2 regions of the Herbaspirillum sp. FG34 genome follow, and region 1 is predicted to be linked to the other one. Evidence: predicted binding sites of a transcription regulator. Region 1 holds the regulator's gene; the other holds the start of a gene.
The links. The regulator sigma-54, encoded in region 1, starts transcription at its own class of promoters, with help from an activator protein. The targets are predictions, from matches to a motif close to TGGCANGNAANCTGCTTT.

Region 1 (7,945 bases):
CTCTTGTGGGGCTCGGACTGGGACGGGTTGTTTGCGCGTGACCGGGACGGCGAACTGGTCGATGCCTTGAATCGTACGGTGGACGGGCAGTTGCAGACCTTCGCCGCCAATGATGGTGCTTTCAATCGCCAGCATTTCTTCGGCCAGACGCCGGGCACGCGCGCCATCGGCGCCACCCTCACCGATGAGGAAATCAATCGCCTGCGTCGCGGTGGCCATGACATGAAGAAGATCTTCTCGGCTTACCAGGCGGCGGCCAGCCATCGTGGCCAGCCCACGGTGATTCTGGCGCAGACCAAGAAGGGCTACGGCATGGGCGCGGCGGGCGAAGGCAAGATGACCACACACCAGCAGAAGAAGCTGGATGAAGAAAGCCTGCTGCAGTTCCGCGACCGCTTCAAGCTGCCGCTCACTGATGATCAATGCCGTGAGCTGGCCTTCTACAAGCCGGCCGATGACAGTCCGGAGATGAAGCACCTGCATGCCCGTCGCGCCGCGCTCGGCGGCTATCTGCCGCGCCGCCAGGCCGGGCAGGCAGGGCGCTCGGTGCCGCCGCTGGAGGCGCACGCCCGGTTCGCGCTGGAGGCCGACGGCAAGGAGATGTCCTCCACCATGGCGCTGGTGCGTCAGCTCGGCAATCTGTTGAAGGACAAGGATTTCGGCCAGTATGTCGTGCCCATCGTGGCCGATGAGGCGCGCACCTTCGGCATGGCCAACCTGTTCCGTCAGGTCGGCATCTATTCGTCGCAAGGGCAGTTGTATGAGCCGGAGGATATCGGGTCCATCCTCTACTATCGCGAAGCGAAAGATGGACAGATTCTGGAGGAGGGCATCACCGAGGCCGGCGCGATTTCTTCCTGGACCGCAGCGGCCACTGCCTACTCGGTGCATGGCACGCCGATGCTGCCCTTCTACATCTACTACTCGATGTTCGGTTTCCAGCGCATCGGCGATCTGATCTGGGCCGCTGCAGACCAGCGGGCGCGCGGCTTCCTGATCGGGGCTACCTCGGGGCGCACCACACTGGGCGGCGAGGGCCTGCAGCATCAGGATGGCAACAGCCTGGTGACGGCAGCGTCGATTCCCAACTGTGTTTCGTACGACCCGGCCTATGCGTATGAGCTGGCGGTGATCCTGGATGAGGGCATGCGCCGCATGATGGAACGCGGTGATGACGTGTTCTACTACATCACTGTCACCAACGAGAACGAGGCTCAGCCAAGTCTGCCGGACGGCGTGCAGGAGGGGATCCTGCGCGGTTTGTACTGCCTGGGTAGCAAGGCGGGTGCGCAGGTGCGCTTGCTGGGCTCGGGCCCCATTCTCAAGGAGGCCGTGGCCGCAGCGGCGCTGCTGCAGCAGCACTGGCAGATCGAGGCCGAGGTGTGGAGCGTGACCAGCTATACCGAGCTGGCACGTGATGGCGTGGCGGCGCAACGTGCACAGCGCCTGTCGGCCAGCCCGGCCCAGCCCTATGTAACGGCGCAATTGCAAGGCAGCGCAGCGCCGGTGATCGCGGTGAGCGATTACATCCGCAGCTTGCCCGAGAGCATCCGCGCGTTCGTGCCGGCGCCGTATGTGACCTTGGGTACGGACGGGTTTGGTCGCAGCGATACGCGGGTGAATCTGCGTGACTTCTTCGAGATCGATGCGCGCTGGATTGCGTATACGGCCTTGTGTGAAGTGTGGGGGGAGGATCGTGCGCGCTTGGAAGACGCGGCGCGGACCTTGGGTATCGATACCGGCAAGCCCCTGTCTTCCACGGTATGAAGCGTGAGAGGCAACAGATGAATGCCGGGCCGCCGGATTGAAAATCTCTCATCTGGCGCGACCCCGTGTTTGCTATAGTGAAAACCGCCCGTGCATCACGGGCGGTTTTTTATTGCGCCGTGATGCGCATCGTCCATGACATACCGTGAGTGAGGAGTACACACGATGGCTGCACCCAAACGTATTGCGCTGGTGACCGGCGCAGGTTCCGGCATCGGCCGGCAGATCACCCTGGCGCTGCTGCGCGAAGGCTATGGCGTGACGCTGGCCGGACGTCGCCAGGAGGCGCTGGAAGAGACGGTCAGGCTGGCCGCTGAACACGCTGCCCATGCGCTGGTGGTGGCGGCCGACGTGACTGATCCGGCGTCGGTGAAGCAGCTCTTCGCCAGGACGCGCGAACGCTTCGGGCGGCTGGACATGCTGTTCAACAATGCCGGCATCTTCGCCCCGCCGGTGTCGCTGGAAGAACTGAGCGTGGAGCAGTGGAAGGCGGCCGTGGACATCAACCTGACCGGGGTTTTCCTCTGCACCCAGGAAGCCTTCCGCATCATGAAGGAGCAGTCGCCGCGCGGTGGCCGCATCATCAACAATGGTTCGATTTCGGCGCATGCACCGCGTCCGTTCTCGGCATCCTATACCGCGACCAAGCACGCCATCACGGGTCTGACCAAGGCCACCTCGCTGGATGGCCGCGCCTATGACATCGCCTGCGGCCAGATCGATATCGGCAATGCCTCCACCGACATGACCACCCTGATGAAGAAGGGGACGCTGCAGGCCGACGGCTCCACCAAGGTCGAGCCGACCATGGATGCCGAACACGTGGCCCGGGCCATCCTCTACATGGACAGCCTGCCGCTGGAGGCCAATGTGCAGTTCATGACCGTGATGGCGACCAAGATGCCCTATATCGGGCGGGGTTGAGCCGGCTTTCCTTTGCCAGATGAAGAAATGGCCGCAGTGATGAGCTGCGGCCATTTTTCTGAAGCGGTGAAAGGCTTGATCCTCTAGCCGATGAACAGCGCAGGACCCACGCCAATCTGAGATATTTGCAATCCGGCGTCGGAAGAGATGTTGCGGGACACGAAGAGCGTCAGCCCGGATTGCCCTTCATGCCCTGCCACTCCGGCGTCAACTGCATGGAAATCCCGAACATGTCCAGCACGCGCCCCAGCGTGTGATCCACCATTTCTTCCATGGACGCAGGGCGCTGGTAGAAGCCGGGCAGGGGCGGGAAGATCACGCCGCCCATTTCCGTGACCGACGTCATGTTGCGCAGATGGGCCAGATTGAACGGGGTCTCGCGCACCATCAGCACCAGTCGGCGGCGTTCCTTGAGCACCACATCGGCTGCACGGGTGATGAGATTGTCGGAGAGGCCATGCGCCACGGCGGCCAGGGTCTTCATCGAACAGGGCGCCACCACCATGCCGGCAGAGGCGAACGAGCCACTGGCGATGCACGCGCCGACATCGCGCACGTTGTGCACCACATCGGCCAGCGCTTCCACATCCTTGCGCCGCATGTCCAGTTCCTGATGCAGATTGAGCACGCCGGCTTCGGAGACCATCAGATGCGTCTCGACCTGACCATGCTTGCGCAGGTGTTCCAGCAGCCGGACACCATAGATGGCCCCGGTGGCCCCGGTGATCGCAACGATCAGGCGCTGGCGGGGCTGACTGGAAGAAGCACTCATGCGCGCTCTACAGGGCAGGGCAGACTCAGCCCTTGATCAGGGTCTGCAGCTCGCCCGAGGCGTACATCTCGCTCATGATGTCGGAGCCACCGACGAATTCACCCTTCACGTACAGCTGGGGAATGGTCGGCCAGTTCGAGTATTCCTTGATGCCCTGGCGCACGTCGGGGCTTTCCAGCACGTTGACGGTGACGATGTTCTCGGCGCCGCTGGCCTTGAGCAGCTGGATGGCCTTGCCGGAAAAGCCGCATTGCGGGAACTGTGCAGTGCCCTTCATGAACAGCACCACAGGGTTTTGGGTCACGGTTTCTTTGATCCAGGATTGGACGTCGCTCATGGCTGTGCCTTTAAAAATGGGATTGCCCGACATTATAGGGAAAAGCCGGCAGGCGCGTTGAAATCGGCAGCACGCCATTCGTCCGTCCGAGCCGGCGGGAAATTGCATCAAGGAAATGATTTATACCGTATGCAGTTTGCTCTGGGTAGCAGATGAGGGTGCTGCGCAAGACATTCAAGCAGAGCGATGAACAATGTTCACTGCGGTTTTGCCGGGAAGTTGCCCGGCGTAATGATTTATATTTTTTCCACAGGCATCGCTAGATGCTGTGGCCCCAATGAAAAAGGGCGCTTGCGCGCCCCTTCCTCGTGAAATCCGGCTGGCTTTCTCAGCAGCCCTGCAGGCTGCGAGGTGGCTTGCCGTTGGTGTCCTGGCTTATGCCGCTCCGGCTACCGCATCCTCGGGCGTGTCGTCCGGCAGGCGCTTGGCAGTGGAGTGATGCTCCTGCAACTTGTCCTTGTGCTTGATGACCTGGCGATCGAGCTTGTCGATCAGGGTGTCAATGGCAGCGTAGAGGTCGTGTGCGATGCTTTCCGCATGTAGATCCTTCCCCTTGATGTGGACGTTGATTTCCGCTTTTTGGCGCTTTTCCTTTTCTGTGAGTTTATCTACGCTCAGGATCACGCTGACGTCGATCACGTTGTCGAAATGGCGCTTGATACGCGAGAGCTTGCTTTGCACGTATTCCCGGATGGCGGGGGTCAGTTCGAGGTGGTGTCCACTGATGGTCAGATTCATACAAGACTCCTATCGTGAAGTCACTGGAGGTTCGTGCAATCGATCCTGCTGCAGCTGTACCACGGGCACGGTCTTCGTGTCGGATGGCGTGGGCATCAGTCGGGATGCTTGCCTGAACACAGCAACGGTACTGCAGAAAAACTGAGGAAAAACTCAGAGGGACTTGCGGAGATTGACTGGCGGAATCTTCAACACTTCGCGGTATTTGGCGACTGTGCGTCGCGCGACCACCATGCCTTGTTCTGCCAGCATATCCGCAATCTTGCTATCGGATAATGGGGTCTGCGGGTTTTCGGCTCCTATCAACTGTTTGATCAGCGCCCGTATCGCGGTGGAGGAAGCTTCGCCTCCGGTTTCAGTCGCGACGTGGCTACCGAAGAAGTATTTCAACTCAAACATACCATGCGGAGTGAGCATGTATTTCTGAGTCGTCACGCGAGAGATGGTGCTCTCGTGTAGACCCAGTGTATCAGCAATTTCACGCAGCACAAGGGGGCGCATGGCCACTGCACCATGGGAAAAGAAGTTTCTTTGACGTTCCACAATAGCCTGCGCGACGCGCAAAATCGTATCGAAACGTTGCCGCATGTTCTTGATGAGCCACTTGGCTTCCTGCAACTGCGAGGACAGCGAACCTTCGCCCTTGGCCTGCTTCAAGGCACTGGCGTACATCGCATTGACGCGCAGCTTGGGCATGACCTCATGGTTGAGCATGACCTGCCAGCCGTTCTTTGTCTGCTTGACAATCACGTCCGGCACCACGTAGTCCGAGGCGTCACGCGCGAATTCGGCACCCGGATGCGGACGGCACTGGCGGATCACGGCCTGGGCTTCACGCAGGTCTTCGTCGTCACAATCGAGGGCCTTCTTGATCTTGTTGAAGTCGCGCTGGGCGAACAGCGGCAGGTAATCCTCAACGATCCTCAGCGCCAGCTTGCGCGTGACAAAGGGGATCTTGGGCAGGCGGCGGATCTGCAAGGCCAGGCATTCGCCGGCACTGCGCGCGCCCACGCCGGCCGGGTCCAGGCTCTGCAGCAGCTTGAGCGAAATCGACAGCTCTTCCATGTCGATACCCAGCTCTTCAGGCAGGCGCGCGAGGATGTCCTCCAGCGGTTCTTCCAGATAGCCGCTCTCGTCGAGCGCATCGGTGAGCAGTTCCAGCAGCGCACGATCGCGCAGGGTGCGCGCAGTCACGCGGATCTGTTCCAGCAGGTGTTCGCGCAGGGTCAGTTCATGGGCTTCCAGCTGCGGGCGGGCATCGTCGTCATCGGGTGACTTGCCGCTGCGGGCGACGTCATCGAAGCTCCAGTCGGCATCACCGGTGACACCGGTGTCCGGATTGTTGTCCTGGTACTCGAAGCTGGAATCGCCATCGCTGGCAGCGGGCGTCGCTTCGCCGCTGTTTTCATGAGGGGTGTCGGCCACGCCACTGGAAGGCGAACTGGAGACGGCACCGTCGGCCAGCAGACGCACCGAATTGTCGAGAGCGTCATCGAGACGCTCCAGCAGGGGATTGTCGGAGAGGATCTGTTCCAGTTCCTGGTGCAGTTCCAGCGTCGACAGTTGCAGCAGCCTGATCGACTGCTGCAGTTGCGGCGTCAATGCGAGGTGCTGCGAGGTACGTAACTGGAGCGACTGTTTCATCTGTCTTTCTGAAAGCGGCGTGGCCCGCGGGTTGCTGTGCCTGTCGTTGCGTGATGCCTGGGTGTCGGTGATGCTCGATACGTAGGGCGACTGTGCTGCTTACATGCGGAAGTGCTCGCCCAGATAGACGCGGCGTACCGACTCGTTGGCAATGATCTCTTCCGGATTGCCGCTGGCCAGCACCGTGCCCTGGTTGATGATGTAGGCGCGATCGCAGATGCCCAGCGTCTCGCGCACGTTGTGGTCGGTGATGAGCACGCCGATGCCGCGCTCCTTGAGGAAGCGCACGATACGCTGGATCTCGATCACCGCAATCGGGTCGATACCGGCAAACGGTTCATCGAGCAGCACGAAGCGCGGATCGGTGGCCAGCGCGCGAGCGATCTCGACGCGTCGGCGCTCACCGCCCGACAGTGACAGGGCCTGGCTTTCGCGCAGCTTTTCGATTTGAAGTTCGTGCAGCAGGTTGTTGAGGCGGCCCTCGATTTCATCGCGCGAGAGCGGCTTGCCGTCTTCCTGGCGCAGCTCCAGCACGGCGCGGATGTTGTCTTCCACCGTCAGCTTGCGAAACACCGAGGCTTCCTGCGGCAGGTAGGACAGGCCCATGGTGGCGCGCTTGTGAATGGGCATGCGCGAAATGGGCGCGCCATCCAGGTCGATCTCGCCGCCATCGGAGGGTACCAGCCCCACGATCATGTAGAACGAGGTGGTCTTGCCGGCACCATTGGGGCCGAGCAGGCCGACCACTTCGCCGCTGCGCACTTCCATCGAGACATCGCGCACCACCTGGCGCGCGCCGTAACTTTTCTTCAGGCCGCGAACGACCAGCGAACTGGCTACCATCCTTACTGGTCCTTTCCGTTCTGACGACGCGCTGCCGGCTGGGCCGGTGCTGCGGGCTGGGCGTCCGTGGCCGGCGGCGGGTTCTTGGGCTGGATCACGGCCGTGATGCGGCCCGCGCCCGGCTTGCTCTGGCCGCTGGCAGTGTTGTTGACCGAATAGAATTCGGCGCGGCTGTCATAGGAAATGAATTCGCCGTTGACTTCATCGGTGATGCGGTCGCCGTCCATGCGCTGGATGTGGGCGCGCTGGAACAGCTTGGACACTTCCGTCTGCTCCGAATACTCGATGCGCTCGGCCTGGCCTTCGATCCACAGATTGGGGCCGCCGTCACGCTTCTGGCGGAAGGTTGCCAGCGCACCAGGCGCGGCATACAGCACCGCATTTTCATAACCGTACTGATCGGTCGTCAATACCACGCGGCCGGCCTTGATGATCAGGGTGCCACGTGTCATCACGACGTTGCCGGTGAAGGTCTTCACCTGGCGCACGTCGTCATAGACCATCTGGTCTGCCTCGATGTTGGTGGGCTTGGTGGAGTCCGCCTTCTCGGCGTTGGCCACACCGCACACGGCAGCCAGCATCAGCATCGGCAGTAAGAGTGAGCGTTTCATTGGTTTCCTGTCTGTTCGATTCTTGGCGTTCTTGTGCCGGACTGAACCGGCTTAGCGTTTCTTCGGTGCGGGCTCGTAATAGCCGCGTACATTGCCGAGCAGCTGCACCACCTGCGTCGCATTGTTGGCCACCATGCCCACCCCATTGAGGCGCGTGGTCCCCATGGTCATGGCGACCGGCTTGTCGGTCTTGACGATTTCATCATCGGGTAACAGCAGCAGGTATTGCGAGACCAGGTGCATTTCTTCGCGGCCCTTGTAGGGCGCGCGGATTGCATTGGCATTGCCGTACATGTGGATCTGGGTCTG
Region 2 (7,945 bases), on a different contig from region 1:
GGCAGCGATCTCCGAACAGCTCGACGAACTGCATGAGCGCACCGGCATTGCCTGCCACGCCAGCCTGCCCGATGAAGACGTGGACGTGGGGCATGAGATGGAAATCGCCATCTACCGCATGTTGCAGGAAATGCTCAACAACGTGACCAAGCACGCCAAGGCCAGCAAGGTCGACGTGATCCTCGACGTCGACGAGGATCACGTGGCGCTGACCGTGCGTGACGATGGCGTGGGCATTCCCGAAGAGCGGCGCGACAACCACAAGACCTACGGTCTGCGCGGTCTGCGCGAACGGGCCACGTTCTTTGGCGGAGAGGTCGATATCCGCTCCACGCCGGGCAAGGGGGCGCTCATCAGCATCAGCCTGCCGATCCGTCCCGAGCTGGTCTCCAGCGAGACCTGAAGGGCCTGCGCAGCACTGCCCTCACGATCCCGTCATCCCCTCTGAAAGCCGCCCCCAGGGCGGCTTTCTGCGTTTTGGTGAGTTTTCCTGTGCGGTCCGTTTTTCCGTCACGGGTTTTCGTTTTTTCCTACGCGCGAAAGGGCGACTCTCTTATGTCGCCGCCAAAGGCTCATCGTTACCATGGATTCATCGTCACACACCGCCCGACGGGCCGCAAGACGTGACGTAGCCGGCAGTGCGACCAGTGCGACGCCGGATGACCATCAGGCAAACAATCCAAAGGAGCCATCATGAACAAGGATCAGATCAAAGGCAGCTTGAAGGAAGCGGCAGGCAAGGTGCAGCAGAAGACCGGTGAGCTGACCGGCAATACCAGCCAGCAGGTCAAGGGCGCCGCCAAGCAGGTCGAGGGCAATGTCCAGAAGACCTATGGTGATGCCAAGGAAGCGGCCAAGGACTGAGTCTCCTGACCCGGATGTTCCGGCAGGGCGTGCGGGTCGGGAAGAGGATGCCGGAAGCGCTTGTAGGAAAACGCCTACACCAATATCGGAAACGGCTGATTTTGTGATGCAGCAATTTCCGCGACCATGTGGTCATGGTGCTGGTAGAGCCGTGAATTGCCAAAGAGTTCACGGTTTGCCGCATGAAATTTTTGCTCACCGCCAGAAGGGATCCCTGAAAGGGCAGACCATGAAAAAAACAGTCGGTATTTGCATGCTGGCAGCCGCTTCGGCTTTCGCCTCTCACGCCTTCGCTGAAACTCCCCAAACCGTTGACGGCGCTGCGCGCTGGTCGGCTTCCACGATGGACCGTCACATGCCGGTCGATGCGGCGCGTCTGCATACGCTGGGGCAGAAGAAATTCCGTTACATGGACATGGCCGAGACCCGGCGCTCCAAATCCCTGCAAAATGCCGTCTTGCTCTATGGCACCCGTGCCGAAGGCAAGGCAGGGGATGGGCAACGCGGCAACGCCAAGGCCGCACCCAGCATACCGGTTTATCGTGATCATGCGCAGCCTCGGCGGCCGCGCGTGATCATGCGCCCGTCGACCTGAGCGGCGGCCGCATTCTCTCATTGGATAAAGAGGAAGGAGTCATCATGAAGACCATGCAGAAACTGGCAGTGACCTCGGTCGCCATCTGTGCCTTTGCCGGCCTGACCGGTTGCAGCGGCATGACCCAGCAGGACAAGAACACCGCCATCGGTGCCGGTGCCGGTGCCGTGGGTGGCGCCGTACTCACCGGTGGCAGCGCCATCGGGACCGTCGGCGGTGCCGCCGTGGGCGGTGTGATCGGCAATCAGGTCGGCAAATAATCCGCTGGCGCTGCCCTGACAACAGGGGCAGCCACATCAACAACGCCGCCACTGGGTGATCCGTGGCGGCGTTGTCGCATCTGCTGCATGGGCATGGGCCGGCTTATCGGGCTTATCGGGCAGCGCGCTTGCGTGAGTGGGAGTGTGCTGCCGGTTTGGTCGGGGTAGTCTCGGGCTGGGCCGCCTTGTAATCATTGAAGATGCGCAGGGCGCGCGCCGTGTCCTGCTTCCTGGCCTCGGCGGCCTGCTGGCGGCAGGCTGCGGCCTCCTTCCCCTTGAGCTTGAGGCACTCCTTCTTCGCTTGCGCATAGGCGGCAGCGGTTTCCTTGTTGAGGTTGTCCAGGCGCTGTTGCGGGCTGTTGTCCTCCTGATACCAGCGTGGCGGATCGGATTGGCTGACATCTTCTTCAGCGGCGTGCGTGGTACCGGCGCAGAGCATGGTCAGGGCCGCCAGGAAAGCGGGCAGGGTGGAAGCGAGCAATTTATTGTTCATCTGGTGTCAGCCTCATCACGTTACGGGACAGGGGACCGATCGCGTGAGCTGGCCTCGGCACATTGCGAGGCGACGCGCACAAGCAAACGGCGCGGTCGGTGACAGGCACCGACCGCGCCGTTTTCCCGTCCGCCACCGGATGGTATCAGGCTTGCGGGAGGGGAGGGTAGGGGCGCAGGACAGTCGGACAGGCCCAACTGTCGCCCCGCCTTATATCTTGCCCAGCAGTAGCAGGATCAGCAGGATGATGACGATGGTGCCAGCAATACCGCTGGGACCATAGCCCCAGCCGCGACTGTGCGGCCAGGCCGGAATCACGCCCAGCAGGATCAGGATCAGGACGATGAGCAGGATGGTACCGAGGGTCATGGAGGTTCTCCTTTCTTATTGAGTTCGTTCTTGCCTGCCAGGGTGCAAGCGCCGGGTCAATCGTGAAGCTGGACCCATCTTAGGGGGAGCGCGGCCGCGGCACGATCAGCGCGCCACGCAATGTGCTGTAGGAAAACCCGGCAAGCGCGGGTAGGTAACCGCGCCCCAGCGAGCGCTGCCAACTTGGTGCAAAGCACAATGGAAGTGCGGCCCGCGCCCGATTTGATCGCGCCGGACAGCTGCTGCCGGCCGCCCTGGCACGCCTGGAGGCTGCCCGCAATCGCAGTGCCGGCAAGGCTTTACGGTCGGTGATCCGGTTCTGGCACGCTCTTTGCTGAACTACGGACAAAGCGCAGCAATGCGCAAGCAATGTGAGGGTGCGGCCAATGGCGGTCCTGCCCTCCAGGACAAAGGCGTCTTCCGATATGGCTCATCCATGTCGGGACACGCCTTTTTTGTTTGGGCTTTCATCAAACCGCAACGCAAGGGGAAAGGTGCTATGGAATCCAGGAGTCAGGTGGACAAGGCAGGCGCGCCGCTGTCGGGCAAGCAAGGCGCACAAGGCCAGACGATCACGGCAGCCGCCGGAGTCAACGGCAAGCGCCGCACGCTTGTGCAGGGTGCCGCAGTGGCCGCCGGTGGCGGCATGCTGGGCCTGGCGCCGGGCGGTGCCTGGGCGGCCGGTTCGGACAAGCCCGAAAAGGAAGAAGTCAAAATCGGCTTCATCCCCCTGACCGATTGCGCCTCGGTGGTGATGGCCTCGGTGCTGGGTTTCGACAAGAAGTACGGCATCAAGATCGTCCCCAGCAAGGAAGCCTCCTGGGCCGGCGTGCGCGACAAGCTCACCAACGGCGAACTGGACGCGGCCCACGTGCTGTATGGCCTGATCTACGGTGTGCAGCTGGGTATCGGCGGACAGAAGAAGGACATGGCCGTGTTGATGGGGCTGAACCACAATGGCCAGGCCATCACCTTGTCCAAAAAGCTGGCCGAGAAGGGGGCCGTCGATGGCGCCTCGCTCTACAAGCTCATGCAGACCGAGAAGCGCGAATACACCTTTGCCCAGACCTTCCCCACCGGTACCCACGCCATGTGGCTGTATTACTGGCTGGCCGCCAATGGCATCAATCCGATGAAGGACGCCAAGGTCATCACCGTGCCGCCGCCGCAGATGGTGGCCAATATGCGGGTGGGCAACATGGATGGCTTCTGCGTGGGCGAACCCTGGGGGCATCGCGCCATTGTCGATGGCGTGGGCATCACCGCCATCACTACCCAGGACATCTGGAAGGACCATCCGGAGAAGGTGCTGGGCACTTCGCGCGAATTCGTACAGAAATACCCCAACACCTGCCGCGCGATGATGGCTGCCATCCTGGAGGCCAGCAAGTGGATCGATGCTTCACTGGTCAACAAGAACAAGATGGCCGAAGTGATCGCCGACAAGTCCTATGTGAACACCAGCAAGGACGTGATCGACCAGCGCATCCTCGGCCGCTACCAGAACGGCCTGGGCAAGACCTGGGACGATCCCAACTACATGAAGTTCTATGAAGAAGGCCAGGTCAACTTCCCCTTCCTCTCCGACGGCATGTGGTTCATGACCCAGCATCGCCGCTGGGGCCTGTTGAAGAGCGATCCGGATTACCTGGCCGTGGCCAAATCGGTGAACCAGATCGATCTCTACAAGGAGGCCGCCGCCATGACCAAGACACCGCTGCCCAAGGAGGTGATGCGCAGTTCGAAACTGGTGGATGGCATCGTGTGGGACGGCAAGAATCCGGCGGCCTACGCGCAGTCCTTCAAGATCAAGGTGTAAGCAGCTGTGGCCGCAGGCCGGAGCCATTACGGTGACGTGTATCGAGCAAGGGGAAAACGATGAGTGCAGTCGCAGAAAGCATCATGGGTGACAACGCCAAGCCCGCCGGCAACAGCCATGGCGGATCTGTTGTCGCCATCGAGCCGGCGCGCACGGCGCCCGCCAACCAGGCGCTGACAGCGCCCGCCGCCGGCCCTGCCAGGACGCGCAGCCTGCGCAGGAAGCTTGCCGCTGGCGGTCTGTTCATGCGCGTGGTGCCGCCGCTCCTGGGTATGGCGCTGTTGGTGCTGGTATGGCAGATCATCGCCTTGAAGACCGCCAGTTTCCCCACGCCATGGGTGACCCTGAAGGAAGCGGGCGTGATGTTCTCCGATCCCTTCTACCGCAACAGTCCCAATGACCAGGGCATAGGCTGGAACGTGCTGGCCTCGCTGCAGCGGGTTGGCATGGGCTTCGGGCTGGCGGCGCTGGTGGGCATTCCGCTGGGCTTTGCGATCGGCCGGGTGGAATTCCTCTCGCGCATGTTCGGCCCCATCATCAGTCTGCTGCGTCCGGTCTCGCCGCTGGCCTGGCTGCCCATCGGCCTGCTGGTCTTCAAGTCGGCCAATCCGGCGGCGATCTGGTCGATCTTCATCTGTTCGATCTGGCCGATGATCATCAACACCGCCGTCGGTGTGCAGCGCGTGCCGCAGGATTACATGAACGTGGCGCGGGTCTTGAATCTCTCCGAATGGAAGGTGCTGACCAAGATTCTCTTTCCCTCGGTATTGCCCTACATGCTGACCGGCGTACGTCTTTCCATCGGTACCGCCTGGCTGGTGATCGTGGCCGCCGAGATGCTGACCGGGGGCGTGGGCATCGGCTTCTGGGTCTGGGATGAATGGAACAACCTGAACGTGCCGCACATCATCATCGCCATCGTTGTCATCGGGGTGGTGGGGCTGGTGCTGGAACAGTTGCTGGTGGCGCTGGCCAAGGCATTTACCTACGAGCAGGTCAACAACTAAGGGACGCGGATCATGGACAACCTCAACGGCAAATTCATCGACATCCACGGTGTGGAGATGGTGTTCCACACCAAGAAGGGCGTCTTCCATGCCCTGCGCGAGATCAACCTGACGGTGGCCAAGGGCGAGTTCGTCACCCTGATCGGCCACTCCGGTTGCGGCAAGTCGACCTTGCTGAACCTGATTGCGGGTCTGCTCCAGCCCAGCGAGGGCGTGCTGCTCTGTGCCAACCGCGAGATCGGCGGCCCGGCGCCGGAACGTGCGGTGGTGTTCCAGAACCATTCGCTGCTGCCCTGGCTGACCTGCTACGAAAACATCTATCTCGGTGTGGAGCGTGTCTTCGGGGCGACCGAAAATCGCACCCAGTTACGCGACCGTACCCGCGCCGCGCTGGCGCTGGTGGGCCTGACCGCCGCCGAGAGCAAGCGCCCCAATGAAATCTCCGGCGGCATGAAGCAGCGCGTGGGCATTGCCCGTGCGCTGGCCATGGAGCCCAAGGTCTTGCTGATGGATGAACCCTTCGGCGCGCTGGATGCCCTCACGCGCGCCCATCTGCAGGATGAGTTGTTGAAGATCGTCGCCAAGACCGACTCCACGGTGGTGATGGTGACCCACGACGTGGATGAGGCCGTGCTGCTGTCGGACCGCATCGTGATGATGACCAACGGTCCCGCCGCAACCATCGGTGAGATCGTGCAGGTGAAGCTGCCGCGTCCGCGTGACCGCGTCACCCTGGCGCAGGATGCGCAATATGGTGCCTATCGCACGGCGGTGCTGGAATTCCTGTATCGCAAGCAGGCGCATCCGGCGCGCGAGGCCGCTTGAGCCGGCGATCAATTGCATGGGAAGGAGATGTTCATGAGCAGCCTGGCTGTCATCGAGGAGAGCCCCGCCGCAGGGGCTGAACCGCCCGAATCCACACCGCTGTCCGGCGAGGTGTTCGGGGCCTTGATCAATCTCTCGGGCCGCCGCCGTTTCACCTCGCAGCGGCTGGTGCTCTACGCTGTGTTGGCCGCTCAGGGCCAGCAGGAGGCGTGCGCCACAGCGCGCGAAGCGCTGGCGCTGTTTCGCAGCGCGCACACGGCCCTGATCCGGCGCTCGGCCGGCTTGCCCGGCGTATTCTGTCCGGAACTGGAAGAGGTGTATTTCGGACGCAGCCGGGGCGATGCCCGCATCACCGCCTTCGCCGAACTGGCCCAGCGCGCGCTCAATGCCATCGAAGACAAACTGAAGACCGCACCGGCCCTGCTGGAACAACTGGTGCAGGAAACCACGCCCTTGCTGGCCGTGTTGAACGAGATCACGGCGATCTACGAAGCACAATCGAAGAAGCACGCACGGCTCATGCGCGAGCAGCTGCGCGGCATCATGACCGACATCGAAACCATCGCGCGCCAAGCCAAGATGGTGGCCTTCAACGCCCGCATCGTGGCGGCCCGTTCGGGCCAGGCCGGCAAGGAATTCTCGGTGGTGGCCGGGGTGCTTTCCAACATCACTGGCGAAATCGATGAACTGGTCAAGGAAGCCTTGAGCGGTGCCGCGGCCTGAGCGGCTGCCTTTGCGCACCATTAACGGCGGTTTAATGCTCCTGGATTGAGCATTCAATCTGGCTTAATGCCGGTTGATGGCGGTCTGCGTACAGCTTACCGGCTCTTCAGTGCTGCCCACGCCACCAGCAGCCAGGCGGCCAGGAAGGCCACGCCCCCCAGGGGAGTGATCGCCCCGAGGATGCGCGTGCCGGTCAGGGCCAGCAGGTAGAGGCTGCCGCTGAAGATGACGATGCCTGCCAGCATCAGCCTGCCGGCCCAGGTCAGCGCGGTACCGGCCATGCGCGGCATCAGCAGGGCGACGGCGATCATGCCCAGGGCGTGCATGACCTGGTAGGTCACGGCGGTATGCCAGATGGCCAGCATCTCTGCGGAAATCATTTTCTTCAGGCCATGTGCGCCAAAGGCGCCACAGCCGACGGCCACGAACATATTCAGCGCGCCGGCGGCGATCAGGGTACGTTCTTTCATCGTGCTTGCTTTCGCTCAGGTGGGGTGTGCGCTTCAGTAGTTGGGCCGCAAGCCCTTGCCCAGTCGATACTCATGTCGCAGGACGAACTGCGACGTGGCAATCAGCCCCGACAGGCCCAGGATCAGCTGCGTGAGCGTATCCGGCGGCAGCACCCAGACACTGCCGGCCGGTGCGGCCACGTTGGCGGCGGCGCTGATGACCGGGGCGGCCCAGGAAGCCTCTTCGCTCACGTCCAGCAGGATCTGGCCTTCGGGCGTGGTGTGCAGGTAGATCTCGCCGCCCAGCTCCAGCGTGAAGCAGATGCCCTGGCCGGCGTTGACGGTATTGATCTTGTGACGGAAGACCACGGCCTGCAGTTCGCGGTTGTAGGTGTCGATCCAGGTGTCGACTTCCTGCACGTTCTGCAGCACGATCCACGCACGCGGGGCAGGGATGGTGTCGGCACCGGCAACGGCGTCATCGGGGAAGATCGGTTCGGGGGCTTGCTCGGACATGGTCGCTGCGGGAGTCGGGGAAGGC

Region 2: a site for sigma-54 is predicted at 2,902-2,919, ahead of ACODSZ_RS02005 (CmpA/NrtA family ABC transporter substrate-binding protein). Genes of this name have one in related genera too.

The regions. Positions count from the first base shown of each region.
Region 1 covers NZ_JBMDJS010000017.1:77,611-85,555, reverse strand. The annotation lists gene mdeB (alpha-ketoglutarate dehydrogenase) at 1-1,767, shown strand, start outside; gene ACODSZ_RS19040 (SDR family oxidoreductase) at 1,933-2,691, shown strand; gene ACODSZ_RS19035 (UbiX family flavin prenyltransferase) at 2,861-3,463, opposite strand; gene grxD (Grx4 family monothiol glutaredoxin) at 3,489-3,800, opposite strand; gene hpf (ribosome hibernation-promoting factor, HPF/YfiA family) at 4,176-4,538, opposite strand; gene ACODSZ_RS19020 (RNA polymerase factor sigma-54) at 4,692-6,182, opposite strand; gene lptB (LPS export ABC transporter ATP-binding protein) at 6,282-7,025, opposite strand; gene lptA (lipopolysaccharide transport periplasmic protein LptA) at 7,028-7,636, opposite strand; gene lptC (LPS export ABC transporter periplasmic protein LptC) at 7,688-7,945, opposite strand, start outside.
Region 2 covers NZ_JBMDJS010000001.1:463,813-471,757, reverse strand. The annotation lists gene ACODSZ_RS02035 (PAS domain-containing sensor histidine kinase) at 1-403, shown strand, start outside; gene ACODSZ_RS02030 (CsbD family protein) at 694-864, shown strand; gene ACODSZ_RS02025 (hypothetical protein) at 1,094-1,459, shown strand; gene ACODSZ_RS02020 (YMGG-like glycine zipper-containing protein) at 1,504-1,719, shown strand; gene ACODSZ_RS02015 (hypothetical protein) at 1,832-2,212, opposite strand; gene ACODSZ_RS02010 (DUF3309 family protein) at 2,423-2,581, opposite strand; gene ACODSZ_RS02005 (CmpA/NrtA family ABC transporter substrate-binding protein) at 3,081-4,400, shown strand; gene ntrB (nitrate ABC transporter permease) at 4,460-5,407, shown strand; gene ACODSZ_RS01995 (ABC transporter ATP-binding protein) at 5,420-6,232, shown strand; gene ACODSZ_RS01990 (methyl-accepting chemotaxis protein) at 6,266-6,955, shown strand; gene ACODSZ_RS01985 (DUF423 domain-containing protein) at 7,051-7,425, opposite strand; gene ACODSZ_RS01980 (hypothetical protein) at 7,459-7,920, opposite strand.